2 regions of the Stenotrophomonas sp. Steno-Z4 genome follow, and region 1 is predicted to be linked to the other one. Evidence: riboswitches for the same ligand, from Rfam matches in the RefSeq annotation. Region 1 holds a riboswitch; the other holds the start of a gene.
What was found. A riboswitch is a leader RNA that binds a small molecule or an ion and turns the genes downstream of it on or off. The one in region 1 is predicted to bind thiamine pyrophosphate.

Region 1 (14,911 bases):
CGCCGCGCGCGCAACGCGCGCCGGCGCTGCAGCGCGTATTCCATGTCGAGCACGCGGTACAGCGACCACATCACCGCCAGCATCAGCAGGGCGAAGGGCAGGGCGGCGATGGTGATCATGCCCTGCAGCGCATCCAGGCCGCCGGCCAGCAACAGCACGGCGGCGATCAGGGCGATCGCCACGCCCCAGGTGATTCGCCGGGACAGCGGTGGGTCGCCGGCTTCGTCGGTGGACATGCTGGCCAGTACCAGCACGGCCGAGTCGGCCGAGGTGACGAAGAAGATCATCAGCAGCACCAGCGCGATCACGGAGAGCACGGTGGGCATCGGCAGGCTGTCGAACATGGTGAACAGCACGGTTTCGTAGCCGGTGCCAAGTGCCCGCACCAGGTCGACATGGCCGAAGATCTGCGACCACAGCGCGGTGCCGCCGAACACCGAGAACCAGAGGAAGCCGAGCACGCTGGGCGCGATCACCACGCCGAGCACGAATTCGCGGATGCTGCGCCCGCGCGAGACGCGGGCGATGAACGAACCGACGAACGGCGCCCAGGCGATCCACCACGCCCAGTAGAAGATCGTCCAGTCGGCCACCCAGGTGCTGCCCGAGAACGGCGACATGCGCAGGCTCATGGTCACCAGCTGGTTGAGGTAGGAGCCAATGGTGGTGGTGAAGGTATCGAAGATGAAGGCGGTGGGGCCCAGCACCAGGACCAGCGCCAGCAGCACGGCGGCCAGGCCGAGGTTGAAGTTGGAGAGCCACTTGATGCCACGGTGCACACCACTGGCGGTGGAGGCCATGTACAGCACGAAGGCAACGGCGATGATGGTCAGCTGCAGCGGCGCGCCGGCGTGCAGGCCGAACACGCGCTCGATTCCTGCGGCGATCTGGATGGTGCCAAAGCCCAGCGTGGTGGCCACGCCGATCGCCGTGGCCACCACCGCCGCGACGTTCACCACGGTGCCGATCCAACCGCGGTGGTGCGCGCCGATCAGCGGCTGCAGCAGGTCGCTGATCAATCCACGGCCGTTGCGGTTGAACTGGAACCAGGCCATCGCCAGGCCGATCAGCGCGTAGATCGCCCACGGGTGCAGGCCCCAGTGGAAGAACGCGTAGCGCATCGAGGCGCGCGCCGCTTCCATGCTCTGTGGGGGCAGCCCTTCGGGTGGGGTGACGAAGTGCGAGACCGGCTCGGCCGCGCCCCAGAACACCAGGCCGATGCCCATGCCGGCGGCAAACAGCATCGACATCCAGCTGGCGTTGGAGAAATCCGGTTCGGCGTCTTCGCCGCCGATCCGCAGCGAACCCAGCCGCCCGAAGGCGAGGTAGAGCAGGAACGAAAGGGTGATGAACACCACCAGCAGGTACAGCCAGCCGGCACTGCGGATGATGTGCACCAGCCCGCCGCGCACGATCTCGTTGAACGGGTCGGGTGCCACGCCAGCGGCCAGCACCAGCAGCACCACCAGGGCGATGGAGAGTCGAAAGACCATGCGCGGCAGTCTAGCCAAGGCGGCATGACATGGCTGTTCACACTTCCGGCGCAGGTGTGGTCTAATCCGCCCCGAAGCGGGGGTACCGCGGCCATGTGGCCACGGTTGAGACAGTCCCTTCGAACCTGATCCGGTTGATACCGGCGTAGGGAAGCTTCGCAACAGCCGATGCACCGCGCCGCCCAGCCCCCGCCTGGAAACCGCGCGCCGTGCGCCTGCCGTGCGCCGCCGCTTCGTCCCTCGCCGTGCGAACCCTCGCACCGACAACCCAGGACGATGCCCGATGAACGCACACCCTTCCGCCCTTCAGCAACAGGCCCAGCAGCTGTCTGAATCGGTCACCCGACCCATTCCCGGCTCACGCAAGATCTACGTGCCCGGCTCGCGCAGCGACCTGCAGGTGCCGATGCGCGAGATCGCGCTGAGTGGCGGCAACGCCCCGCTGACCGTGTACGACACCTCCGGCCCGTATACCGATCCTGATGCCCGCATCGACCTGTCCACCGGCCTGCCGGCGTTGCGCGCGGGCTGGGTCGCCGAGCGCGGCGACACCGAGCTGCTGGGCCGGCCCAGCTCGGCGTTCGGGCGGTCGCGCGCAACCGATGCGCGGCTGGACGCGGTGCGCTTTTCGTCGCGGCTGCAACCGCGACGCGCCGTGGCCGGCGCCAACGTCACCCAGATGCACTACGCCCGGCGCGGCATCATCACTCCGGAAATGGAGTTCGTGGCGATCCGCGAAAACCAGCGCATCGAGGCGATCCGCGAGCAGGCGCTGCTGATGCAGCACCCTGGGCAGTCGTTCGGTGCCTCCATCCCCGCCTCGATCACCCCGGCGTTCGTGCGCGAGGAAATCGCGCGCGGGCGGGCGGTGCTGCCCAACAACATCAACCACCCCGAAAGCGAGCCCATGATCATCGGCCGCAACTTCCTGACCAAGATCAATGCCAACATCGGCAACAGCGCGGTGTCGTCCGGCATCGCCGAGGAAGTGGAAAAGCTGGTGTGGGCGATCCGCTGGGGCGGTGACACGGTCATGGACCTGTCCACCGGCAAGCACATCCATGAAACCCGCGAATGGATCCTGCGCAACTCGCCGGTGGCGATCGGTACGGTGCCGATCTACCAGGCGTTGGAGAAGGTCGATGGCCGCGCCGAGGACCTGAGCTGGGAGATCTTCCGCGACACCCTCATCGAGCAGGCCGAGCAGGGCGTGGACTACTTCACCATCCATGCCGGCGTGCTGCTGCGCCACGTGCCGCTCACCGCCAATCGGGTCACCGGCATCGTCTCGCGCGGCGGCTCGATCATGGCCAAGTGGTGCCTGGCCCATCAGCGCGAGAACTTCCTCTACACGCACTTCGAGGACATCTGCGAGATCATGAAGGCCTACGACGTGACCTTCTCGCTGGGCGACGGCCTGCGCCCCGGCTGCATTGCCGATGCCAACGATGCGGCGCAGTTCGGCGAGCTGGAAGCGCTGGGCGAGCTGACGAAGATTGCCTGGAAGCACGATGTGCAGACCATGATCGAAGGCCCCGGCCATGTGCCGATGCAGCTGATCAAGGAGAACATGGACAAGCAGCTGCGCGAATGCGGCGAGGCGCCGTTCTACACGCTGGGGCCGCTCACCACTGATATCGCGCCGGGATACGACCACATCACCAGCGCGATCGGCGCGGCGATGATCGGCTGGTATGGCACCGCCATGCTCTGCTACGTCACGCCCAAGGAGCACCTGGGCCTGCCCAACCGGCAGGACGTGCGCGACGGCATCATGGCCTATCGCATCGCTGCCCACGCCGCCGACCTGGCCAAGGGCCACCCGGGCGCGCAGGTGCGCGACAACGCGCTGAGCAAGGCGCGCTTCGAGTTCCGCTGGGAAGACCAGTTCCACCTGGGCCTGGATCCGGACAAGGCGCGCGAGTTCCATGACGAAACCCTGCCCAAGGACGCCCACAAGGACGCCCATTTCTGCTCGATGTGCGGCCCCCATTTCTGTTCGATGAAGATCACCCAGGACGTGCGCGACTACGCAGCGGGCCAAGCGGGGTAGGTCACGACCGTTGGTCGTGACCCGCCAGGACGGGCGGCCAAGGCGGACCGTCATGCCGCCTCAGCGCGGCAGCCGTTAAGCTTCGGCCACCGACACAGGGGCAGGGACACCACGATGGCCATAGCGCGCACCACCCGATGGCTGGCCATCGCCCGCCGGCACCCCTCGGCCTGGTTGCTGGGGGTGCAGCTGCTGGGCGTGCTGCTGTACCCGGCCATGGACGAATCCGGGGCCGGCCGCGCGCTGTTCGGCGCCTTCGGCATCGCGGTGCTCGGCCTGGCGCTGTGGGTGGTGCGGCGCAGCCCGCTGGGCATGTGGGTGGCCCTGCTGCTGGCCATTCCCTCGGTGGTGTTCTCCCTCTCGGGGGCGCTGCTGGGGCGGCCGGCGCTGGTCACCACCGCCCAGCTGCTGGAATGTCTGCTGTACTTCTATACGGCGGGCAGCCTGATCGCCTACATGCTGCAGGACCACAAGGTGACCCGCGACGAGCTGTTCGCCGCGGGCGCCACCTTCACGCTGCTGGCCTGGGCATTCGCCTTCGCCTTCGCGGTCTGCCAGCAGTGGTTCCCAGGCAGTTTCGTGGCCACCAGCGAGAGCGAACTGCGCACTTGGATGGAGCTGCTTTATCTCAGCTTCAGTTTGTTGTCCGGGGTCGGCCTGAGCGACGTGGTGCCGGTGCATCCACAAGCACGCGCGCTGGTGATGCTGGAGCAGTTCGCAGGCGTGATGTACGTAGCGTTGGTGGTGTCGCGACTGGTCGGATTGACCATGATCCGCAACGCGCGAAACTGAATCGTCGATAAAAAATTACTGAATCGATGCTAAAAAGTTGCTGAATCGCAGATAAAAAATTCGCGCCCGAAGGCGCGAATGTTGACGCAGTTTATGTGGATTCGTCGGCGAGAGAGGCCTGATGTCCTCTGCGCGCACAGGCGCAGTTAACCGGCATAGGCTAGTATTCGCGCGCTTCAGTGTCTTTGCCCTTTGCACTGATGACGTGTGCGGAATCTGGCGGTTCGTTCGATCTGTGGTTGATTCGATGAATGCTGCGTTCCTGTTGTTCAGTGGTATTACGTAGCGCCGGAATGATCAGCCTGGATAGTGAGACACCCGCTGCCGACCGACTGAGGATCGGCGATTGCACCATCACGCTGTCGTCGCGTGAGGTGGTGGTGGAGGGCGCGCGTCGTCCGCGCCGGCTCACGCCCAAGGCACTGGGTGTGCTCAAGGTACTCATGCGCGTGCCCGGTGCGGTGGTGACTCGCGATGAACTGTTCGCCGAGGTCTGGCCGGACACGCTGCCTACCAATGATGTACTGACCCAGGCCATCACCCAGCTGCGCAAGGCGTTCTCGCGCGACGATGACGCGGGCACTGCCTATATTGAAACCATCGCCAAGACTGGTTACCGGCTGCTGCAACCTGTGTCGGTCGTGGTGGAGCCCGGCCCGGAGGTGGATGCCGCGCCCAATGAAGACGAACGCGATGCGCTGGCCGCTGTGTTCGCCGCGGCAACCCCGGCGCCGCGCCCGCGCAGCCGCTGGCGGCGCAACCGGCGCTATGTGTTCCTGGCCATTGGCCTGGGGATGTTCATCGCCCTGCTGGTGATGGCTGCACTGCTGCTGCAACGCCCGCCCCGCGGGCCTGAAGGCAGTGGCGTGCTGGAAGACGGCAGCCGCGTGGTCGGCAGTCCGCAGCGCCCCTATCGTTTGATCACCGCCACGGCCGGTTTCGAAACCTACCCGACCGTCTCGCCGGATGGCTCGCAGGTGGCCTACGAGGCCGATGATGCGGCCCGCGGCGGCAGCGCGATCAAGGTGCAGACCTCCGGCAACGCACCGGCGCGCCTGCTGACCGACACGCCTGCGGGCCATTCGGACCGCTTCCCGAACTGGTCGCCGAACGGCCGCGACATCGCGTTTGCGCGGTTTGGCCCGGAGGGCAGCTGCGAAGTGCTGATCGCCAGCGCAACCGGCGGTGCGATCCGCCACGTCACGCGCTGCGACGGCACCGAGCTGCTCAGCTTCGACTGGACGCCCAACGGGCGCAGCCTGGTGTTCGGCTCGCTGTCCGGCCGCCATGCCCATCGCGGCATCCGCGTGCTGGACATCGCCAGTGGGGCCTGGACTCCGGTCGACTACCCGCTCGCAGACGACAGCTTCGACTACGCCCCGCGCTTCTCGCCGGATGGGCGCTGGATCGTGTTCGTGCGCAACCCGCAGATCGGCGATCTGTGGCGGCTGCCCGCCACTGGTGGCGTGCCCGAACAGCTCACCAACGATTCGGCCGAGATCCGTGGCTGGGCGTGGCGGGGCGACAGCCGCCACATCGTGTTCGGGCGCCGCGTGGACAGCGAGGCCCGCCTGTACGAACTGGATACTGAAACGCGCACGCTGCGTGATGTGGGGCTGGACGATGCGCAGTCGCCGGCGTTGTCGCGCAACAACAACATGCTGGCCTTCGTCCACCGCAAGGCACAGTTCGGCCTGTTCCGCGTGCCGGTGAAGGACGGCCGCCCAGGTACGCCCGAACGGCTGTTCCCCTCCAATGGCCGCGATGCCCAGCCGATGCTGGCACCCGATGGCCGGCAGCTGGTGTTCACCTCCGATCGTTCCGGCAACTACGGCCTGTGGTGGGCCGACCTGTCGCGCCCTGAATCGCTGCGGCCGGTGGAAGGCCTGCGCCCGGAAACCCGGCAGTCCGCTGATTGGTCGCCTGACAGCACCCATCTGCTGGTATCGGGCCGTGATGCCCAGGCGCGGCCGGTGATCTACGAGGTTTCACCGCGCGACGAACAGATCGTGGCGCTGCCGGTGCCGGTGGCGCAGCCGCTGCAGGCCTTGTACGCGGGTGACAACGACCACGTGCTGGTCGTGGAGCGCGACGAGGACGAGCGCATGCGCCTGTCGCTGTTCGACCGGCGCGCCACGCCGTGGAAACTGCTGGGCCATGTCGATGGGGTGTCCCAGGCGCGGCTGGATGCGGCCCACCAGCGCGTGCTGTTCACCCGGTTGGCGGCGGGCGGGCTGTGGTCGGTCGACCTGCGCCTGGATCCGGCCAGCATCCAGCAGGTCAGCGAGGACCGGCCCTCGCGTTGGCGCTACCGCACCTGGGCCGTGGCCCGCGATGGCAGCCTGGATTACCTCTCCAGTCGGGCCGATTGTTCGACCGTGTTTGCACGGATCAACAGCCCGTCGCAGGGGGCGGAGTACTGCCTCGACCGTGACCGGCTCAGCGCCGGCAACGGCTTCAGCGCGCAGCCCGATGGCAGCGCCCTGTATCTGGCCCTGGCGGTCGCCGACGGCGCCGACATCGGGGTGATGACGCTGCCCGAACCGCCCCGCCCGGTGTTCTCGTCGGTGCCCAACCTGTTGTTCTGGAAGGGAAAGTAGTCGTCGTACTTCTTTCGTAACGGCGTCGTGACGAATTCGCATCAATCTCGTCGAAACGTCCTGACGCAGACCGCCTGACTTGGCAAAACGGTTGCCCCGTAACGGCAAACCCCGGTGTACGTCATGCGTCAGCTTTCCCTCGCCGATCGCGGCCAATCGCTCTCCCTGGACAAGATCGTCGATGACGGTCCGCTGCCCACCTGCCTGGGCGTGGCCCGGCTGGGCAGCCTGCAGACGGCTGGCACCACCTTCACCGTGTGGATGCAGCTGCGTGGCAGCGCGTGGGTGGAATCCAAGGAAGGCCGCTTCCGCCTGCGCCAGCGCGAGTGGATCGCGTTCGAGAAGGAATCCAAGCCGATGATCCAGGCCGGCCGCGATGGCCTGTGCATCGGCCTGAGCCTGGCCCCGGAAGCCCTGCGCGCGCTGGGTGAACTGGCCGACTGCAGCCTGTACGCCGGCCGCGGCAGCATGAGCCGAGGTGAAGTGCGGGTGGCGCTGCGGCTGTGGCGCGATGCGCTGGCCAGTGGCCAGCCCGCGCAGGCCCTGCGCCCGGTGCTGCTGCACCTGGCCTCGATGCAGCGTGGCATGGCCACCGGCGTGCAGCGCTGCCCGGGCCGCTCGCGCATCCGCAAACGCCAGGTGTTCGGCCGCATGCAGCGCGCGCGCCTGTACCTGGAAGGCAACAGCCACCGGGTGGTGCGCATCGGTGAACTGGCCGAGCTGACCAACTTCTCCAGCTGGTATCTGTCCAAGACGTTCCAGAGCCTGTACGAAGAGAGTCCGCAGTCGCTGTCGGCGCGCCTGCGCCTGGAGCGCGCCGCGGACCTGCTGCGCGACACCGACATGATGATCGGCGAAGTGGCCGCCGCCAGCGGCTTCGACAACTGCTGCAGCTTCGCGCGTGCGTTCCGCGCCCGTTATGGCCAGTCGGCATCGGGCTTCCGGCAGACCGGCGGATCGCTTTCGCCAAAGTCGGCAAAGAGTCCGGTGGCATCGCGCAAATAATTAACGGTAACGCAATCGTAACTTTCCGAGGCGGTTTAACACGCTACTAACGTACCTTGGAGAGATTGATGAATTTTCGTACTCCCGCAGTGCGGCTGGGTCTTCTGCCGGCCGGCATTGCGCTGGCGCTCGTGCCGAGCTTCGCTTCGGCACAGGAAGCAGCCTCCGGCACCACTGACCTGGATCGCATCTCGGTCACCGGCTCGCGTATTCGCGGCGCCAACATGGAGACCCAGCAGCCGATCCTGACGATGACCCGTGAAACCCTGGAAAAGCAGGGCTTCTCGAACGTCGCAGACGTGCTGAACAACCTGACCTCGGCCGGCTCGCCGGCCATCTCGCGTTCGGATTCCCTGTCCTCGGGCGAGAACGTGGGCGGTTACTACGTCGACATCCGCAACCTGGGCGCCCAGCGCACCCTGGTGCTGATGAACGGCAAGCGCCTCGGCGCCACCACCGGTGGCTACCAGGATCTGAGCCAGATCCCGATGTCGGCCGTTGAGCGCATTGAAGTCCTGAAGGACGGCGCCTCCTCGATCTACGGTTCCGACGCCATTGCCGGCGTGGTCAACGTGATCACCCGCAAGAACTTCGACGGCGGTGAAGTCAACGTCTACTTCGGTCAGTACGACCAGGGCGACGGCGAGAACCAGCAGTACTCGATGACCCTGGGTGCTACCGGCGAACGCGGCAGCCTGACCCTGTCGGCCGAATACTCCAAGCAGGATCCGGTGTGGGCCAAGGACCGTTGGTACAGCCGTGATGGCGGCCGTGGTCCGAACTCGGTGGCCGCCGATGGCAGCCCGATCAGCCAGTACGGCAGCTGGTGCAACCCGCTGCAGGTCAACTGCGCCGATTCCAAGACCGCCGTGTGGCAGACCCTGAACCAGGGTGGCAACCCGAACAACCCGAACGACTACCACACGCTCACTGCCGAGGAGTACGCCAACTCCAACGAGCAGATGAGCCTGCTGACCGGTATCGAGCGCAAGTCGCTGTACGTCAACGGCACCTACGACTTCACCGACACCATCAGCCTGAACACCGATGTGCTCTACAACGAGCGCAACACGTTCCAGCAGATCGCCGGCTACCCGTACCAGTCGTCCTCGTTCGGCACCCCGCTGACCGCTGAAAGCGCCTTCAACCCGGTTGGCCAGAACGTCGACTTCCGTCGCCGCCTGTGGGAAGTGCCGCGCACCACCGACAGCCAGCTGAAGACCCTGCGCTTCGCCCCGACCGTCAGCGGCTACTTCGAGCTGGCCGGCAAGTCCTTCGATTGGGACGTCGGCGCGCTGTGGAACCGCAACGAGTCGATCAAGACCCAGCGCGGCGACATGAGCCTGATCGCTTCCGAACAGGCCCTGGGTGCGTCCTTCATCAACGCGCAGGGCGTGGCACAGTGCGGTACCGCTGCCAACCCGATCGCACTGGGCGACTGCCGTCCGTGGAACCCGCTGCTGCCGTACGGCGTTGCAGGCCAGGGTTCGCTGGCGGATCCGGAGCTGCAGGACTTCCTGTTCCCGACCTACACCACCCGTGGCGTGACCAAGACCACCAGCTTCACCGCCAACCTGTCGGGTTCCATCGTGACCCTGCCGGCCGGTGACCTCGGCTTCGCCGTGGGCGTGGAGCACCGCAAGGAAGAAGGCAGCTACGTGCCGGACGCCTTCGCACAGTCGGGCATGTCCACCGGCCTGGGCCAGAAGCCGACCCAGGGTGAGTACGATCTGAACGAGGTCTACCTCGAACTGAACGTGCCGATCCTGGCCGACATGGCGTTCGCCAAGGAACTGACCCTGAACCTTGCGAGCCGTTATTCGGACTACAGCAACTTCGGTGGCACCACCAACAGCAAGTTCGGCCTGACCTGGCGTCCGATCGACGAGCTGCTGGTCCGCGGCACCTACGCCGAGGGCTTCCGCGCTCCGACCATCGCCGACCTGTACGGCGGTCTGAGCTCGAGCTTCGAGCGTTACACCGATCCGTGCGCCGTTGGCGTGTCGGGCAGCGTGGCCGGCAATGCCGCCTGCCTTGCTGGTGGCGCTCCGGCCGACTACGTGCAGCTGGGCCAGGGCAACGTCCCGTGCTCGACCACGCCGTGCCAGTCGGGTGACCAGTTCATCTCGGGTGCCAACCCGAACCTGGCGCCGGAAACCTCCAAGAGCAAGACCGTCGGTCTGGTCTGGAGCCCGCGTTGGGTGCAGGGCCTGGACGTCTCGCTGGATTGGTACCGCTACGAAATCAGCAACATGATCATCGACGACTCCGTCGATCGCATCCTGCGTGATTGCTACGTGCTGGGTGATTCCAGCCGTTGCGGCAGCGTGACCCGTGCGGCCGATGGCCACATCAGCGCGATCACCTACGGCACCGCCAACCTCGGCAAGATGGACACCGAAGGTTACGACCTGGGCATCAAGTACCGCCTGCCGGAGCTGGCCATCGGTCAGTTCGCCATTGACTGGCAGACCAGCTACCTGTCCAAGTACGACGAAGCCGCACAGAACGCCGCTGGCGACGACATCATGATCGGCCGCGTCGGTCAGGATGCGCTGTTCCGCGTACGCTCGAACCTGGGCGTCAACTGGTCGCTGGGCAGCTTCGGTGTGAACTACACCGCGCGCTACTACTCGGGCCTCAACGAGCCGTGCATCGCGATCGGCTGCACCGATCCGGACCGCATCGCTTACGGCGAGACCGCTCCGCTGCGCAAGACCGGCTCCAACACCTTCCACGACCTGCAGGTCAGCTGGAAGGCACCGTGGGATGCCACCATCGCCCTGGGCGCGAACAACGTGTTCGACCACAAGGGTCCGCTGATGTACTCGCAGCAGAACTCGAGCTTCGCCTACTACGGCGGTTTCGATATCGGCCGCTTCCTGTACATGAAGTACACCCAGAAGTTCTGATCCATCGAACCGCTGGTGCAATAAAAAGAGGGCGGCCCGCAAGGGCCGCCCTTTTTCTTGATCACGACCCACGGTCGTGATCTACCGTTTGCATGGCGCAAAAAAATGGCGTGCCGAGGCACGCCATCATCGTTTCTCAAACCATCGCCGGTAGGCAACGACCGTTGGTCGTTGCGCCTTATGCGTCCGCCGTAGCGAGTCCCATCAACCCATTGGCGTGATCGCGCCACTGCGGCAGCTTGGCCAGCACGCCCGCGCGCTGCAGGTAGTCCTCGTCCACCGGGTCGCCGTTGACCAGCGCCAGCGCCACGTGCACCGCACCGGTCACCCAGAAGCTGCGCGTGTTGGAGCGTTGCGGCTGCAGGTGGAAGGCCACCGCCTCGATGATCGGCATCGGCAGGCCCCACAGCCCCAGCAGGTAGGCACCGGCTTCGCTGTGGCCCGGGCGCGGGTCGGCGTCGTCGGCCGGCTCACTGCGCTCGTTGCGCACGCCGGGCAGCAGCAGGCCGATATCGGCCAGCAGTGCGGCGGTCGCGCCCAGTTCGGCGCTGGAATCGGGCAGCAGCTTGGCGGCCAGCCGCGAAGCGAGCAGCGCACGCTGCTGCAGCGCGTTGCGTTCACCGCTGGACAGCGGCGAAGCCGAGAACACCTCGCTGGCCAGCACCAGGTCGCGCAGGGTCGACAGGCCCAGCCGGGTCACGGCGGTGCGCAGGTCGGAAATGGTGCGGCCGCTGTTGAAGAAGGCCGAGTTGGACAGCTGCAGCACCTTGGCCGCGATCGCCGGATCGGCCGACACCAGCTTGGAGACATCGGCCGTGTCGGTGTCGTCGTCGTGCTCCAGCGCCTGGGTCAGGCTCAGGTACAGGTGCGGCGGCGAGGGCAGCTTCTCGATGCGGCCGATGGCGCTGCGCAGGCGCGCGCTGTCGAGCAGCTCGCGCAGCTCTTCCAGGCTGGTGAGCGCTTCAAGCAGCACTTCCGGTGCCAGCGGCAGCGGCAGGAAACGGTGGGCAACGCCGATCAGGCGTGCCGGCGGCGGGCGGTTGCCCTGGGCCGCATCGACCAGCGCGATGCGGATCGTCTCCGGACGCAGCGTCCGGATCTGGCCCAGCAGCGTGGTGGCGTTGAGATCGGGCAGGGAGGGGCAGGCGATGACCGCATCCACCGGCGTGGACGCCACCATGTTCATGGCCGTCTGGCCATCGGGTGCCCGCAAGGGCTGCCACTCTTCCCCAAGATCGGCAATGAAATCCATCAGCTCAGCCGACAGGCTGGCTTCGTCCCCAACTAGCAGAATACGCACGACACAATCCCCTGGGTGACCACGGTGAACCCCACCGTGGACGGTGTAGAAGTCGCAATGTACTCAATCCGGCGCAAACAGTGATGTGCCGCATTGTAAAAACGTGATGCCCATCGCTCCGGCGACCAGCGCCGGAGCAGGGTCATTCAGCCTCAGCTGTTGCTGGACAGGTAGCGCTGGTGCGCTTCAACCAGGATCTGCTTGGCTTCGGCGGCGCCGCCCCAGCCGTCGAGCTTGACCCACTTGCCCTTCTCCAGGTCCTTGTAGTGCTCGAAGAAGTGGCCGATGCGCTCCAGCCAGTGCTTGGACACCTGCTCGATGTCTTCCACGTGCGCGTAGCCGCTGAACACCTTGGAGATCGGCACCGCCAGGATCTTTTCGTCGCCGCCGGCTTCGTCGCTCATCTTCAGTACGCCCACCGGACGGCAGCGCACCACCGAACCCGGAACCAGCGGCAGCGGCAGCACGACCAGCACGTCGGCCGGATCGCCGTCGCCGCACAGGGTGCTCGGCACGTAGCCGTAGTTGCAGGGGTAGCGCATCGGGGTGGACAGGATGCGGTCGACGAAGATCGCGCCGGTTTCCTTGTCCACTTCGTACTTGACCGGCTCCGAGTCCTTCGGGATCTCGATGATGACGTTGATTTCTTCCGGCGGGTTCTTGCCGGGCGAGACGAGTTCCAGACCCATGGTGTGCTCCGAGAGGGGGGATGGCGCGATAAGACCTCCCATTTTATGCCTTTGCCGGCCAACGTGCAGGGTGGGGGCTATCCGACCCGCCGCAGTGGCGATCGCCGACCGCCACCAGCGCACCCGGCTGATCCCGCCCGGACCTGGGCAGGCGCACGGTGGAGGTCCCTTCACGGAGCACGCCCATGACCCTTCCACTGCCTTCCCGCCACCCCTGCAACGCCCTGGCCGCGTTGATCCTGTTGGCGCTTGCCGTTGCAGGCCCGGCCGCCGCCAGCCCGCCGCCCGCTGCGCCCCTGCACGTGGACCTGGTCGACTACCCCACGCCGCAGGCGAACTGGTCCGCCTTCCGCGACCTGCGCCATCGTCTTGAAGCCGGCTTCGACGATGTCTGCCCCGATACCTTCTGCGAAGGCGAGTACACCGATTACCAGCCGCTGAAACTGCGCTGCTCGGTCGAACGGGCCACGGGCAGGGTCAATGTCTGCGGCTGGGCATTCGCTGCAAGCGAGCTGCGGGTGGACCCCGCGACCGGTGCCCTGCAGCGGCAGCAGCCCACCTGGCTGTGCCACTTCCCGACCGGCGGCGGCACCACCGTGGCGGCGTTGCTGGCGGCACTGGACGGGCCGCAGCCGCTGTTCCAGCGGCTGCCCGGTACCGGAAAAACCGTGTTCGAGGCACTGGGAGACTGCCTGCGCTAGCCTGCGCGCATGGACTCCCTGCTCGCCGCCGCCGCACGTGCCCTTGCCGCTGGCGACGTACTGACCGCACTGGGCCATGTGGCCCTGCGCAGCGACCCGCCGGCACTGGCGCTGCGCGGCGTGGCCATGGCCCAGCTGGGCGAGCTGCAGCGGGCCCGGGAACTGCTGCGGCTGGCCCACCGCGGCTTTGGCGCCGGTGAGGTGCTGGCCCGGGCGCGCTGTGTGGTGGCGGAGGCGGAAGTGGGGCTGGCGCTGCGGGATCTTGCCGGTACCCCCGCGCCGCTGCTGGCTGCCGCCCACGCATTGGAGGAGCGCGCCGATCCGCACAATGCGCTGCAGGCCTGGTTGATCCTGGCCCGTCGCTGGCTGTTGCTCGGGCGTCGGCAGGAGGCCGAATCGGCCTTGGCACAGGTGCAGGGCAGGGCGCTGACGCCGGCCCTGGCCGCCATGGCCGGGCTGGCCGAAGCGGCCTTGGCGGCGCGCGCGTTGCGGGTGTCGCAGGCGAGGGCGGCGCTGGACGCGGCTGCGGCCGCCGCGCGGGCCTCGGGTATCGCCGCCCTGCACGCAGAGGTCGTGCAGGCCCGCAGCCATCTGGCCCAGCCGGCGGCGCGCCAGGTGGCCCGGGAGACGGCTGACCGCCTGCTGGATCTACAGGCCGTGCAGGACCTGTTGGCCTCACCGGCCTGTGTGGTGGATGGCTGCCGGCGCGGTGTGTGGATGGGTGGGCGCTGGCGGTCACTGGCACGCCGGCCGCTGCTGTTTGCGCTGCTGCGAGCCGTCGGCCAGGCGTGGCCGGGGGATGTTGACCGCGACGTGTTGATTGCCGAGGTATTCCGCACCCGTGATGGCGACGACAGCCACCGCGCGCGGCTCCGGGTGGAAATGGGGCGCGTCCGCGCTGCGGTGAAGGGTCTGCTGTCGGTAGAAGCGACCGCCAACGGCTACCGGCTGGTAGCCGCGCCCGGCATCGCGGTGGTGGTGCTGGCGCCTCCGATCGAAGGCGAGCAGGGCGCCGTTGCCGCATTGCTGGCCGATGGGGCGGACTGGTCCAGTTCGGCATTGGCCTTGGCGCTGGGCGCCAGCCAGCGCACGGTGCAGCGCGCGTTGGCGGCACTGGAAAGCACCGGCCAGGCACGCGCGACCGGGGGCGGGCGCACGCAGCGCTGGTGGGCCATGCCGCTGTCCGGATTCACGACGATCTTGTTACTCCCGGCAGCGCTGCCGGGCGACTAGGGTTGTTGCCAGGCACCCCTTCCGATGTGCCAGGAGATGCTGCAATGAACACTGGAACGCTGAACCCCGCCGCTGCCCCGCGCGTGCACGACGCCGAGGTGGCCCGCGAATATGGTCCCTTTGACGGCGCCGA
Region 2 (14,911 bases), on a different contig from region 1:
GCAGTTCTTCGTGGACCAGAAGCGCAAACGCGTGATCGGCAGCGCCGAGAACGTGCGTTCAGATTCGAAGTCCGACCCGCTGATTTCCGCCGGCGGCACTTGGACCCTGCCGGTGGAAGGTCTTGAACTGTTCGGTGGCTTCTCGCAGAACTTCGCCGCCATTCCCTCCGGCGTGCTTGGCGAAACCGACGCGCAGCGCTTCTCGCGGGTGGAACCGGAAACCGCCGACAACATCGAGCTGGGTCTGCGCGTGAGCCGTTGGCCCTTGACCGGCTCGCTGACCCTGTACAACATCAAGTTCGGCAACCGCATCGTCTACCTGCCCGCGCGGCTGGCCGACGGCATCGATTACCTGGATGAGACCGATGGCGTCTACGAGAACTTTGGTGGCGTGGAAAGCACCGGCCTGGAAGCCGCGCTCGGCTATGGCTGGGACAACGGCTGGCGCATTAATGGTGCCTACACCTACAACCGTTCCAAGTACCTGGGAAGCGGCAACGTGGCGCGCGACACCGAACTGGGCATCGTCGACGGTGCACAGGTGATCGGCCAGCCCAAGCACGTGCTGGTGGTCTCGGCCGACTGGCAGGGCGACAGCTGGAACGTCGGCCTGTCCGGGCGTTACCTCGGTGAGCGCTACCTGGATGCGGCCAACGACAGCCGCCTGCCGTCGGCCACGGTGTTCAACGCCAACATCGGCTTCGACCTGCAGAGCCTGTCGCCGAAGCTGAAGGGCGTGGGCGCCAACCTGGTGGTCAGCAACCTCACCGACCGCCGCTACCTGGCCGGCGTGGACGGCAGCGATTCGGCGTTCATCGGTGCGCCGCGCACCGTGGGCTTCTCGGTCCGGGTCGACCTGTGAGCCCTGCGCGCCCGTCCTTGCCTGACAGCGGCCGGCGACGGCTGCTGCAGGCCGGGCTGGCCGCCGGCATCGGCGCGCTGATGCCAAGCATCACGCGTGCGGCGGCGATCGCGCCGCATGCGCGCAGCCGCAGCCTCGAGGATGTGCAGCACATCGTGGTGTTCATGCAGGAGAACCGCTCCTTCGATCACTACTTCGGCACGCTGCCCGGCGTGCGCGGTTTCGGCGACCGCTTCGTGGTGCCGGCCGCCCCGCTGGCCGCCGGGCAGCCACGCCGCAACATCTGGTTGCAGCCGAACGCGGCCGGCACCCACGGCATCGCCCCGTTCCCGCTGGATACCGCCGCGCACTTCGGCTACATGCGCGTGGAAGGCACCCCGCACACCTGGCCCGATGCGCAGCGTGCGTGGGACCACGGGCGCATGGCGCGTTGGCCGGCGGCCAAGCAGGACCATGCGATGGGCTACTACCGCCGCGATGACATGCCGTTCCAGTTCGCGCTGGCCGAGGCCTTCACCGTCTGCGATGCCTACCACTGCGCGATGCAGGCCGGCACCAATCCGAACAGGCTGTTCCTGTGGACCGGCCACAACGATCCGCACGCACGCGGCGGCGGACCGGCCGTGGCCAACTCGCACGACAACTTCGCGGAACTGGGCGGCAACGCCGATTCCTACACTTGGACCACCTACGTCGAGCGCCTGCAACGGTCGGGCATCGACTGGCGGATCTACCAGGACATGGCCGACAACTTCACCGACAACCCGCTGGCCGGCTTCGAGCCGTTCCGCCAGGCATGGCGCGGCGCGCCCGGGCATGACCCGGCGCTGCGCGAGCGCGGGGTCAGCACCCGTGGCCTGGCGCAGCTGCGCGAGGACGTGCTGAAAGGGCAGCTGCCGCAGGTGAGTTTCATCATTGCCGATGCCGCCGGTAGCGAACATCCCGGACCGTCCAGCCCTGCCCAGGGCGCGGCCTATACCGCGCGCGTGCTGGATGCGCTGACGGCGGACCCGGACGTCTGGAGCCGCACCGCGCTGCTGCTGATGTTCGACGAGAACGATGGCTTCTTCGACCACATGCCCCCGCCTGCGCCGCCGTCGCGTGATCCCACCGCCACGGGGGGTTGGGCAGGGGCTTCCGCAGTGTCCACCGACGGCGAGTACCACCTGCATCCGTCGCCGGGCAACGAAAAAGCCGACCCGCTCGACCTGCGTGGCCGCCCCTACGGGCTGGGCCCACGCGTGCCGCTGTACGTGATTTCGCCGTGGAGCCGCGGTGGTTGGGTCGATTCGCAGGTGTACGACCACACCTCGGTGATCCGCCTGATCGAGCGCCGCTTCGGGGTGCCTGCACCGGAACTGTCGCCGTGGCGCCGCGCGGTGTGCGGCGACCTGACCGGTGCCTTCGATTTCACCGCATCCGATACGCGGCCCTTCGTTGCGTCGCTGCCGGCTACCGCTGCTATTGCCGCGCGGGCGGCGGCGCTGCCCGGGCGCACGGTGCCGGCGCTGCCGGCAGACCTTGAACCGGCAAAGCAGGAACCGGGTGTACGCCCGGCGCGCGCGTTGCCGTACCGCCCCCAGGCGGAGATCGCACTGGATGCGGGCAACACCAAGGTGCAGCTGACCCTGGGGTGCGAAGGCGCCGCCGCGGTACTGCATGTCTACGACCGGCTGCGGCTGGAGGCGATTCCGCGCCGCTACACCGTGGCGCCCGGTGCGCCGCTGCAGGACCACTGGCCGCTGCACGCAGGGGAAGGCTACGACCTGTGGCTGCTGGGCCCGAATGGCTTCCACCGGCAGTTCCGAGGCGCCGCCAACGCGGCTGCACCGGTGCAGGCGTCACTGCGCGGGGAGGGCGGGCAGTTGACGCTTCAGCTGCGCAACACCACGGCCACCGCGCAGGCCGTCAGCGTACGCGCCGCCGTCTACGCGGGCCGCATGCCGGAACGTGAGCTGCAGCTGGCGCCGGGGCAGGCCATGGAGATCCGCTGGAACGCCGCTCCCACGGCAGGCTGGTACGACCTGGAGATCCAGCAGCCCGGCGTGATGCAGCGCCTGGCCGGGCGCATCGAAGATGGCCGGCCGGGCAGCACCGACCCGGCGCTGGGCACCGGGGCAATGCGCTTTCTGCTCGACTGAAGCATTACGCGCCTAGCGCGGTTTCAGTGCCGCCCCGGCATGGCCCGCGGCCGACCACGCGCGCAGGCCCATCACGGCCAGGCCGACGAACACCAGGTACAGCCCGGCGGTGATGTCCAGCGATTTGGCCAGGTACATGCCCACGTAGACCACGTCCACCACGATCCACAGCCACCAGGTAGCCACGTGCCGGCGTGCCTGCCACCACTGCGCCACCAGGCTCAGGGCGGCCAGCATCGCGTCCAGCCACGGCAGCGCGGCATCGGTCCAGGTGTGCATGGCCGCCCCCAATGCGATGCCGAAGGCGACGCCCACGCCGAGGTCGCGCAGCAATTGCCGTCGCGGCAGCGGCACGATCACGATCGCGCCATCCTGCTCGGCATGCCGGTGCCAGCTCAGCCAGCCGTACAGCAGGAAACCGCCGAAAGCGACCTGCAGCAGGGTGTCCGAATACAGCCGTGCTTCGATGAACACCACCGCATACAGGCCCACCGCCAGCAGTCCCACCGGCCACGCCAGCACGCGGCGCCGGGCCATCAGCCACACCCCCAGCAGGCTGGCGGCGACGGCGCTCCATTCGAGCAGGAGCGCGCTCACAGGCCGAAGGTGACCGACAGGCGCGCCTGGCGCGGTGCACCGGCGAACAGGTAGTAATCGCCATAGCTGCTGCCGGTGTCACGCCAGTAGAAGCGGTCGAATACGTTGTCCACCGACAGCGTCCAGGTCACCGGATGCTCGCGCAGCGCGTGCTGGAAGCGCACACCGGCATCGAACACCGAATACGAGGGTGCCTTGACGCTGCCATCCACCGTGGCCGCATTGGACGAGGCATAGCGCCAGCCGCCACTCACCGCCAGGCCGGCCACGAACGGCAGGGCAAAGTCCACGTGCACGGCCGCACGCACCTTGGGCACGTTGACCAGCTGCTGGCCGTCGTAGAACGCGGTGCCGGCATCGCGCGCGCGCGCCTGCAGCACGCTGGCGCTGGCGTTCAGCGCCAGCCGCTCGGTGACCTGGCCATTGGCGGTCAGCTCCAGCCCGGTGTGGGCCTGGGTGCCTTCCTGCACGAAGGTGAAGCCGGCATCGCTGGCGTCCGGCTTGGCGTATTGGAACGGCTGGGTGGTGCGGAACACCGCCGCGCCCAGCATCAGGCCGTCGGTGGCGGCGTACTTGACCCCCAGCTCGCGCTGGCGCGACTGCATGGCCGGCAGGAAGGTGCTGCCGTTGGAGGTCCAGAACGGCGCTTCCTGGCCCAGCGACAGGCCTTCCACGTAGCTGGCGTACACGTTCAGCTGTTCGGTGGCCTGCCACACCAGTGCGGTCTGCGGCAGGAACTGCGACAGCCGGCTGTGCCGTTCCGGGGTGCCGCGCTTGTCGTAGGCGCGCTCATCCAGGCGCACGTAGCGGCCGCCGGCCAGCCACTGCCAGTCATCGCCGACGTGCATGCGGTCCAGCGCGAACACCGCGCGCTGCCAGCTGTCCAGGCGCCGCGCGGACGGGCCCGGCTGCAGCGGCGAGGGATCGAACACGGGTACCTGCGCATCGCCGATGTTGGCCGTGCCCACGTACTCGTTGACGTTCTGGCGCTTGTCCACGGTGCGGTGGAACGCGCTCAGCCCCACCGACAGTTCGTGTTCCACCGCGCCGGTGCTGAAGCGGCCGCGCAGTTCGCCGCGTGCCTCCTCATTGCGGCGCACATCGTCGGGGCTGCGGTAATCGTAGATGTCGTAGTCGCCGTTGGGCGCGAAGTAGTTGCCCGGTACGCTGCCATCGGCGCAGCCAGCAGCGTAGTAGCAGCCGTACGCAAAGGCGACGTTGTCCTGGATCACCGAACGGCTGTGGCCCACCGACACGCGCGACTGCCAGGCCGGGCTGAAGTCGTAGGTATGCAGCGCGGTGAGGTTGGTGCTGTCGATGCCCACCGGCTGCTGCCACGGCTGGTGGCCCAGCATGAGGCTGCGGTCCACGCCGCGCGGCAGTTCGCTGCCGCCCAGCAGCTGGTAACCGGACGCCGAACGCTGCGCGCTGGTCTGGTAGTTGGCATCCACTTCCAGCTTGCCGTGTTCGCCGATCAGCCAGTCGGCGGCCAGCGAATAGAAGTTGCGGCGGCCGTCGGCATGCTCGATGTAGGACGAGGTGTCATCCCAGGCCGCGTTGAATCGCAGCCCGAAGCGCGGGGTAAGCCAACCGCCCAGGTCCACCGCCGCGTAGCGCGAGCCTTCCGAATCGGTGGCCAGGGTGATGTTGCGCACATCGGCGGGACGCTTGCCGACGTAGTTGATGATCCCGCCCGGTGCCATCACGCCAGCGGCCAACCCGGCCTCACCCTTGAGGATTTCCACCTGCTGCACGTTTTCCAGCGCCAGCCGCTGTTCGCCGGCGATGGACAGCCCGTTGAAGCGGTAGCCGGTGGCCGGGTCCAGCGCGAAACCGCGGATGGCGATGTTCTGGTAATAGCCCACCGGTGCGTAGCTGTCGCCCAGCGACGCGTCGTGCCGGGCCAGCTCGGACAGGGTGCGTACCTGCAGGCGGTCCAGCAAGGCGCTGTCGAGCACGTTGACCGAGGCCGGGGTGTTCTTCCAGTCGGCGCTGCCGAAGCTGCTCGAGGGCGCCAGCGGCGCGGCGGGCTTGCGCGCCTGTACGCGGATGCCGGCCAGGTCGGTGGGCGAGCGCACGCCTGCGGCGCTGTCGGCGTCACTGGCGTACAGCGGCAGGGCGGCGCAGAGGGCGGCGGTCAACAGCGTGAGGCGGTAGCAGCGGTTCATTCGATTCGTCATCAGCCAGAGGAGACGAAGCGACGGCGCGCAGGCGCACCAGCCCGCAATGGGGGATGCGCTCGCTGCTCAAGCTCCCTACGCCGGTGCAAACCGGATCAGGTTCCAAGGGACTCTCTCAGCCTGGCAACGCCAGGCACCCCCGCTTCAGTGGTTAGTTTCACACCAATCGGCCGCCGTTGCGACCCCGGTGGTTCAGGCAGCGGCGTGCAGGGCATCCAGCAGGGCCCGGCCCGGGCGGCTGGCGAACCAGTCGGCATGGCCCAGCAGGAACGTGTGGTACGCCACGTCGGCGTTGGCCGGGGAGCCGGTAACCCCTTGGAAGTACTCCACTTCCGAAAGGGCGAAGTCCAGGTGCACCACCGGCAGCAGGTCGGCCAGCAGGTGCACCTGGGCGGCCCCCAGCGGCCGTACCTGGCGGTAGCCGGTCAGCAGCGCCAGCGCGATATCGGCATGCGCCACCGGGCCATCGCCGCCTGCATCCAGCCAGGCGATGGCATTGCGCTCGATCGCGGTGGCCAGGTCGAACAGGGCACTGGTCGGCGAGGCCAGGCCGAAATCGAACACGGTGGCGATCGACGCCGTGGCGCCCTGCCCGTGCCAGAGCAGGTTGGAAACGTGCCAGTCGTTGTGTCCCCACAGCACCGGCTCGGCGGCCAGGCGCTCGCCCAGGGCCGCGTGCCAGGGCAGCACCGCGCGCTGCAGGTCGTGTTCCCACTGCTGGCGCGACAGGTAGCTGGCCAGCCCCGGTCGGTCGGGCAGCTCACGCTTCAGCAGTGAAAGCGGATCATGGGCGCGGATCAGGTCATCGCGCGCCACCAGCAGGTGCGTGCTGCGCTGGGGCGCGGGGTAGCTGGCCGATGCAAGGTGCAGGCGGGCCAGCATCGCCCCGGCAGTGCGCGCCTGCGCGGCATCGCCGAGCGGTGTCCAGGAGGGGCTGTCGCGATACAGGTCATGGCCATCACCCTGCGCGTGCAGTTCGTAGGTCCAGTCGCCATGGGCGATCGCGGTGGCGCCATCGCAGGCCTGCAGCACCTGCACGACCGGGAGTCCGGCAGCGGCCAGGTGCGCGATGAAACGGTGCTCTTCGGCCAGCACGTCGGCCGTGCGCACGCTGCGATGGTGGCGTTTGATGAAGCAGCGCCGTGGTCCGCACTCCACCAGCGCGGCCGCTGAAAACGGTCGCGGGCTGTGCCACACCACGTGGCAGTCGCCCTCAAGCGCCGGATGCTGCCCGCGCAGCCAGGCAAGTTCGGCGTCGTCGATTGCAGGCCAATCTGCGGCGACGTCATCGTTGTCCAGGCCTTGCACGCGGTGATCGGTGTTCGTCATTGAAACGGAAGTGTCGGCAAACAGGGCATGGATCGGTGACGCACCTTCAGAAGCGGTGGATCTTGATGTAATCGAACAGATCGGCGTCATTGTCCAGGCCAAGCTTGAGCATGGCATCGCCTTTCTGCCGGCTGATGGTGCTCACGCTCTTGTGCAGTTTCGCGGCGATTTCCTTCACGATAAGGCCGCTGCCCAGCAGGCGCAGGACTTCCACCTCACGGGGCGACAGCGCGCGCGCGCGATCGTCGCCCATGCCCTCCGTGCCGATCTTGTCGATGCGTTTTTTCAGGGTCCGGCTGACATACGGCTGGCCGCGGTGCACGGTCTGGATCGCCACCGGCAGTTCTTCCATCGACGAGGTCTTGTCGACCAGCCCGAGCACGCCGGTTCCAACCACCATGCGCAGGATCGCCAGGTTGTTGGAGACGCTCAGCATCAGCACCGGCAGGTCCGGATAGTGACGGCGGACCTGGCCGATCATGGCAAAACCGTCAGGCTGGCCGCCGCCGGGCATGGAGTAATCGGTGACCAGCACGTCGCACTCCTTGACCTTGAGCACGGCCAAAAGCTCATCCACGCTGCTGGCTTCGGCCACCACGTGGCCCACGCCACTGGATTCGATCACGGATTTGGTGCCGATGCGGACCACCGGGTGGTCGTCGGCGATGATTATGCGCAAGCTCATGGAATAGTATGGCCGTTAAGGCAGCGGCCCCTCGGGGCACGTCGCGGTGGGCGGATCACTCCTGGGAGAACTGACAGCATGCGTACCTCGGTTGTCCGCTGGCTGGTCGTGCTGGGCCTGGTGATCGCGCTGGGCGCCATCGCGGCTCCGGCGCCTGCACCGTCGCTGTCACCGCGCCAGGCTGAATGGATCGACCGGAACCCTACCATCTTACTGGGGCTGTACGACAGCGGCTGGCCACCATTCGAATTCATGCACAACGGCCGCCCCGACGGACTCGGCTACGACTACCTGATGTTGTTGACCCGGCAGCTCGGCGTGCGGGTGAAGGTGCGGGTGTATCGCGATTGGGCAGACGTGCTGGATGCGGCATGCCGGGGCGAGGTCGACGTGGTGATGAACATCACCCTCACCCCGGACCGCACCCGCTGCATGGTCTACACCGGCTCCTACGCCGACGCGCCGTTGGCCCTGGTGGGCCGGGTGGGCGATACCCGGACCTCAAGCGACCCGGACCTGGCCGGGCTGCGCGTGGTCACCGAGCAGGAATTCCTCACCAGCAACCAGGTGCGTTCACGCTTCCCCGCCGCCCGCCAGGTGACTGCGCCCAATACCCGGGCCGCGCTGGCGATGGTGGCCCAGGGCAAGGCCGATGTGTACATCGGCAATGCGCACGTCGCCAGCACCCTGATCCGCGAGCAGGACATTGACGGTATCGCCCTGCTGCGGCCCAGCGACCTGCCGCCCGAGCGCCTCCACTTCGGCGTGCCCAATGCCCGCCAGCCGCTGGCCGAAGCGCTCGACAGCGCGCTGTCCACCGTGACCGCCGCGCAGCGCGAGGCGCTGTACAAGCGCTGGCTGCCGCCACTGCAGTGGTCGGCGCAGTCGCGGCTGATCCTGGGCGAGGCCGAACGCCGCATCCTGGCCACCCCGTTGCGCATGGGCTATGCGCCGAACGGGGCGCCGCTGTCGTTCATCGATGCGGCCGGCGAACCCAGCGGGGTGGCCGGCGATTACCTGCGCCAGCTGCGCATGGTCGGGGCACAGTTGAACCGCGTGCCCGCGCACGACTGGTTCGAGGTGCGCGAGCAGATGCGCCGCGGCGATGTCGATGTGGTGATGGGCATGCCGAACGATGCGCATTACCTGGGCGATGACTGGGTCTTCAGCCAGCCCTTCATCAGCGTGCCCAACGTGATCGTCACCCCGAACAACAGCCGTTCGGTACTGGGGCTGGGCGACCTGGACGGGCGCAGCATCCTGCTCTCCGACCCCGAGCGCCTGCGCGGCTACATCCTCCAGTACGCGCCCAAGGCGCGCATCGTGCCGGCGCGCGGCGTGGAGCAGGCACTGTCGCGACTGGCCAATGGCGACGCCGATGCCTACGTGGGCAACCTGGCGATGGTCGACCGCGTGGTTCGCGAGGTGTATCCGGCCAAGCTGCACGTGGCCGCGCCGGCGGGCTTCAGCGACCAGCTGTCGCTGGCCGTCAAACGCCAGTACGCGCCGCTGGCCACCACCTTCGACCGGGTACTGGCCAACCTCACCCCACGCGAGCACGCCGCCATCCGGGGCGACTGGCTGCTGGCCGAATACCGCACCGGGCTGGACTGGCGCTCGGTCGCGCGCTGGGCGGTGCCGCTGTCGCTGGTGCTGCTCACCGGCATCATCGTGCATGGCTGGGGCTACTGGCGGCTGCGCCGCGAGGTCGGCATGCGGCGCCGGCTGGAACAGCGGCTGGTGGAAGTGACCGACAACCTGCCGGCGATCGTCTACCAGGCGCGCCGTGACAGCGATGGCCGGGTAACGTTCCCCTACATCACCGGCGACCTGCAGTCGATGTTCGGGGTCAGCACCGCCGAAGTGGTCGCTGATGAAACCCGCCTGGTCGACCAGATCGACCCGCGCGACCGCGAGGCGGTCAACCGCGCGCTGCACGACGCCGCGCGCGATTTCTCCGCGCTGGACATGGAGTTCCGCACCAGCCCGCACGGCGCGGTGCGCTGGGTGCGTACCCGCGCACTGCCGTATGCCGCCGAACACGGCGTGGTGCTGTGGAGCGGTTACTGGGTGGATGTGACCGAAGCGCGCGCACAGGCCGATGCGTTGGCCGCCGCCAAGTCCGACGCCGAACGGGCCACCGCGGCCAAATCCAACTTCCTGGCCACCATGAGCCACGAAATCCGCACGCCGATGAGTGGCGTGCTGGGCATGGTTGAAGCGCTGTCGCATACCGACCTGGATGGCGAGCAGCGGCGCATCATCGCGGTCATCGAGGATTCGGCGCAGATGCTGCGGCAGATCCTGGATGACATCCTCGACTACTCGCGCATCGAAGCCGGCGCGTTGCCGCTGGAACCGCAGCCGGTAATGCTGCGCAGCCTGCTCGACAACGTGCAGCAGCTGCTGTCGCCACAGGCCTCCAGCAAGAACCTTTCGCTCAGCCTGGAGGTCGATCCCGCCGTCGCCCACCAGCACCTGGTCGATGGCATGCGGCTGCGCCAGATCGTGTTCAACCTGCTCAGCAACGCCATCAAGTTTACCAACGAAGGCGCGGTGACCATCTCATTGAGCGTGGAGCGCGATGATGAGATGGCGCAGGCGTTGCGGCTGACGGTGGCCGACACCGGTATCGGCATTTCACCCGAGCAGCGCGAGCGGCTGTTCAAACCGTTTGCCCAGGCCGATGTGGCGATCACCCGCCACTACGGGGGCACCGGGTTGGGCCTGAGCATCTGCCAGCGCCTGGTGGGGTTGATGCGCGGGCGACTGGAGATGCACAGCGTGCCGGGCGAGGGCACGCGCGTGGAGGTGCTGTTGAGCCTGCCGCTGGTGCCCGGCGAGGAAACCGTGCGTGACGAGCAGCGCCCCGGCGGCGACGTCGACCCGCTGCCGCCGGGCCAGGCACGGCGCCGGGTGCTGGTGGTGGAAGACCATCCCACCAACCAGGCCCTGATGCGCTGGCGGCTGCAGCAGCTGGGGCTGCAGCATGAGCTGGCGGTGGATGGCGAAGCCGCGCTGGCGTTGCTGGCATCCTCGCATTTCGACCTGGTCATCACCGATTGCCGCATGCCGGTGATGGACGGCTACACGCTGACCCGGCGCATCCGCGAGCGCGAACGTGGCAGGGGCCAGCGCATGCCGGTGCTGGCGCTCACCGCCAGCGCGCTGGCCGAAGACGTGCAGCGCTGCCGCGAAGCCGGCATGGATGACCTGCTGGCCAAGCCGGTGGCGCTGGCCACGCTGCGCCAGGCGCTGCGCCGCTGGCTGCCCTCGGACGACGCGGACGACGCCGCGCGCGAAGCTACGCCGCCGGTGGAAGCCGCGCCTGCGGCGGCGCCCACGCGCGCGGCGATCGTGCGCCGCTTCGGTTCCGAACACGTGGCCACGGTGCTGATCGACAGCATGCGCCAGGCCACCGCCGACGACCTGCAGCGCGGCTGGGAAGCGCGCGACATGGGCGACAGCAACACCGCGGTGGAGGTGCTGCATCGCATTGTCGGTGGGCTGGGCACGCTGGGCGCCGAAGCACTGGCCACCCAGGCGCGCGACCTGATGCAGCGGATTCCAGAACACGGCCTGGCGGCCAGCGCCGACGACATCCGCGCGTTCGAGGACGCCTTGCAGGTGTACCTGGCCAGCCTGGACGAATCGTAGGGACACCCCATGGGTGTCCGCGCGGTGCCTGATCAAAGCGCAGACACCCACGGGGTGTCGCTACGGCTGTTCCTTCAGGTATTCGATGACCAGCCGCCGGCGCTCCGGATCCGCCGTCGCATTGACCATCCTGGAGCCCGGCACCACGGTGGCCGGTGAGCGCAGGAACGCGTCCAGGGTCTGCTCGGTCCAGACCAGGTCGGCGCGCTGCATCGCAGGCGAGTAGGGATAGCCGGCCACGCTGCCCGCGCGGCGCCCCAGCACACCGTGCAGGTTGGGACCGAAGCGGTGCACGCCGCCGGCAGTGACCGTGTGGCAGCCACCGCAGATCGCGAACGCACGCTGGCGTTCCTGCTGCCGCGCCTGCTCGGGCGTCTGCGGCGTACGTGCGCACGCGCCCAGCAGCAGGCAGCACAGCAGCACCAGCAACCGGCGCGGCAGCCGCATCACATCGCCGGGTAGTTCGGCCCGCCGCCACCTTGCGGAGTAACCCACACGATGTTCTGGGTGGGGTCCTTGATGTCGCAGGTCTTGCAGTGCACGCAGTTCTGCGCGTTGATCTGCAGCTGCTCGTGGCCTTCGCTGCCGACGAATTCGTACACCCCGGCCGGGCAGTAGCGCGCTTCCGGCCCGGCGTACTCGGCCAGGTTGACCCGCACCGGCACGCTCGCGTCCTTGAGGGTCAGGTGCGAAGGCTGGTCTTCTTCGTGGTTGGTGCTGCTCAGGAACACCGAGCTGAGCCGGTCGAAGGTGAGCACGTTGTCCGGCTTGGGGTACACGATCCTGGTGTGCTGCGATGCCGGTTCCAGGCACTCGTGGTCGGCCTTGCTGTGGCGCAGCGTCCACGGCGGGTTGCGGATGCCCAGCTTGGGCAGCAGCCACTGCTCGATACCGGTCATCAGCGTGGCCACGCTGCGGCCCTTCTTGAACCACTGCTTGAAGTTCTTGGACTGCTTCAGCTCATCGTGCAACCAGCTGCTTTCGAACGCGGCCGGGTAGGCGCTGAGCTCGTCGCGCTGGCGATCGGCCGCCAGCGCGTCGAAGGCGGCATCGGCGGCCAGCATGCCGGTCTTGATCGCCGCGTGGCTGCCCTTGATCCGGCTGGCATTGAGGTAGCCGGCTTCGCAGCCGACCAGCGCGCCGCCGGGGAACACGGTCTTGGGCAGGGACAACAGGCCACCGGCGGTGATCGCACGCGCGCCGTAGGCGATGCGCTTGCCGCCTTCAAGGTGCTTGCGGATCGACGGGTGCGTCTTGAAGCGCTGGAACTCCTCGAACGGGCTCATCCACGGGTTGCGGTAATCCAGCCCGACCACGAAGCCCACTGCGACCTTGCCGCCGTCGGCGTGGTACAGGAACGAACCACCGTAGGTATCGCTGTCCAGCGGCCAGCCGGCGGTGTGCACCACCAGGCCCGGCTCATGCTTGGCCGGGTCGATCTGCCACAGCTCCTTGATGCCGATCCCGTACGCCTGCGGGTCCTTGCCGGCGTCGAGCTGGAAGCGGGCGATCAGCTGGCGGCCCAGGTGGCCGCGCGAGCCTTCGGCGAAGATCGTGTACTTGGCATGCAGTTCCATGCCGCGTTCGAAGTTGGGTCCGTGCGAGCCATCCTTGCGGATGCCCATGTCGCCGGTGGCCACGCCCATCACCGCGCCGTTCTCGTCGTACAGCACTTCGGCGGCGGCAAAGCCGGGGAAGATCGCCACTTCCAGCGCTTCGGCCTGCTGCGCCAGCCAGCGGGTGACCTCGCCCAGGCTGATGATGTAGTTGCCTTCGTTGTGGAAGCACTCCGGCAGCAGCGCATGCGGCGTGCTGCGCGCGCCCTCCGGGCTGAGGAACAGGAATTCGTCGCGGGTGACCTTCTGCTTCAGCGGCGCGCCGCGTTCGGCCCAGTCCGGGAACAGTTCGGTCAGCGCGCGGGTATCCATGATCGCGCCGGAGAGGATGTGCGCGCCGGGTTCGGAGCCCTTTTCCAGCACGCACACCGACAGCTCGCGGCCGGCCTCGATGGCGCGCTGGCGCAGGCGGATCGCGGTGGCCAGGCCGGCAGGGCCGGCGCCGACGATCACCACGTCGAATTCCATGGCTTCACGCGGGGGCAGGGCAGTGGTCTCTTCGCTCATGGGGGTGCGTAACTCGTGGGTAGTGCCGTCCCGGCCGGAGCCGGCGGCGGTTGCCTGGGAATCGCGCGCGACGTGTCACTGCGCAATGCTGGATCAAGCCATCAGGGTAGCGGCACGCGGCGTTTCCGCCTAGTTCGCCGACATTCGCTGTCATATGGTGCGCCGCATCAATCCAGCACGGGCGGTGATCGTACGGGGATTGCGGGCAGCACGTGGGTCGGCCGCGCGGCGGCCGTCAGCTCGCGGCCCCGAACGCCGCGTGATACTCCACCTCTGCATCTGGACACCCGCCGTGCAGCTGCAGCGCCTGGAAATACGCCGCCGGCACCCCGGGGAACCGCAGGCGCGGTTCGGCCCGGAACCCGAACCGGCCGTAATACGCCGGATCCCCCAGCAGCACGCAACCGGCCGCACCACGCGCCCGCAGCGCCTCCACTGCTGCCCGCATCAACGCGCTCCCCACACCCTGCCCCTGCCGCCCCGGTGCCACCGAAATCGGCCCCAGCCCATACCAGCCCGGGCTGCCATCACTGAGCTGCACCTTTGACAGCGCCACATGCCCGACGATGCCATCGGCGTCTTCGGCCACCAGGGAGACCGCCAGCGCACCGGCACGGCGCAGCGCATCCACGATGTACTGCTCGGTGTGGCTGCTGTGCGGCGCATCGACGAACGCTGCGCGGGTGAGGGCATGAATGGCGTCGGCCTCGCCGGGACGCTCGCTGCGGATCTGCATGGGCGGAGATCTCTGCGGGAGGAGGTCGCCATTGTACCGGCGTGGTGCGGCGTCCCTTGGCCGGTCCCGGGCCAGGCATCACAATGGAGGTCCTGCTACTGCCCCCGATGTCGCCGCCCATGGCCCTCAATCCGTACGATCTGTTCGATGTCCGCTCGCTGCTCACCGAAGAGGAGCGCGCAGTGCAGGCCACGGTGGCGCGTTTCACCGACGAACGCGTGCTGCCGATCATCGGCGACGCGTTTGACGAGGGCCGCTTCCCGGATGAACTCATTCCCGAAATCGCCTCGCTTGGCCTGCTCGGCTCCAGCCTGCCGGAACAATACGGCGGTGGCGGCCTCAACGCGGTCAGCTACGGCCTGATCTGCCAGGAACTGGAACGCGGTGACTCGGGCCTGCGCAGTTTCGTTTCGGTGCAGAGCTCGCTGTGCATGTACCCGATCTTCGCCTACGGCAGCGAAGAACAGCGCCTGCGCTGGTTGCCGGACATGGCGGCCGGCCGGGTGATCGGCTGCTTCGGCCTGACCGAAGCCCACGGCGGTTCCGACCCGGCCGCGATGAAGACCCGCGCGGTGCGCGATGGCGGCGACTGGGTGATCAA

Region 2: linked by a shared signal. The riboswitch ahead of AC06E7_RS07705 (TonB-dependent receptor) and the one ahead of thiC (phosphomethylpyrimidine synthase ThiC) in region 1 are both predicted to bind thiamine pyrophosphate.

The regions. Positions count from the first base shown of each region.
Region 1 covers NZ_JBWJPC010000001.1:706,153-721,063, reverse strand. The annotation lists gene AC06E7_RS03205 (BCCT family transporter) at 1-1,493, opposite strand, end outside; TPP riboswitch at 1,562-1,663, shown strand; gene thiC (phosphomethylpyrimidine synthase ThiC) at 1,777-3,546, shown strand; gene AC06E7_RS03195 (ion channel) at 3,661-4,338, shown strand; gene AC06E7_RS03190 (winged helix-turn-helix domain-containing protein) at 4,632-6,938, shown strand; gene AC06E7_RS03185 (helix-turn-helix transcriptional regulator) at 7,062-7,943, shown strand; gene AC06E7_RS03180 (TonB-dependent receptor plug domain-containing protein) at 8,012-10,855, shown strand; gene AC06E7_RS03175 (HDOD domain-containing protein) at 11,034-12,155, opposite strand; gene ppa (inorganic diphosphatase) at 12,308-12,844, opposite strand; gene AC06E7_RS03165 (hypothetical protein) at 13,030-13,545, shown strand; gene AC06E7_RS03160 (helix-turn-helix domain-containing protein) at 13,555-14,778, shown strand; gene AC06E7_RS03155 (NHL repeat-containing protein) at 14,823-14,911, shown strand, end outside.
Region 2 covers NZ_JBWJPC010000002.1:285,767-300,677, forward strand. The annotation lists gene AC06E7_RS07690 (TonB-dependent receptor) at 1-862, shown strand, start outside; gene AC06E7_RS07695 (phosphocholine-specific phospholipase C) at 880-3,003, shown strand; gene pnuC (nicotinamide riboside transporter PnuC) at 3,016-3,588, opposite strand; gene AC06E7_RS07705 (TonB-dependent receptor) at 3,597-5,768, opposite strand; TPP riboswitch at 5,836-5,931, opposite strand; gene AC06E7_RS07710 (phosphotransferase enzyme family protein) at 5,973-7,109, opposite strand; gene AC06E7_RS07715 (response regulator) at 7,156-7,794, opposite strand; gene AC06E7_RS07720 (ATP-binding protein) at 7,873-11,451, shown strand; gene AC06E7_RS07725 (c-type cytochrome) at 11,512-11,898, opposite strand; gene AC06E7_RS07730 (electron transfer flavoprotein-ubiquinone oxidoreductase) at 11,898-13,574, opposite strand; gene AC06E7_RS07735 (GNAT family N-acetyltransferase) at 13,810-14,310, opposite strand; gene AC06E7_RS07740 (acyl-CoA dehydrogenase family protein) at 14,430-14,911, shown strand, end outside.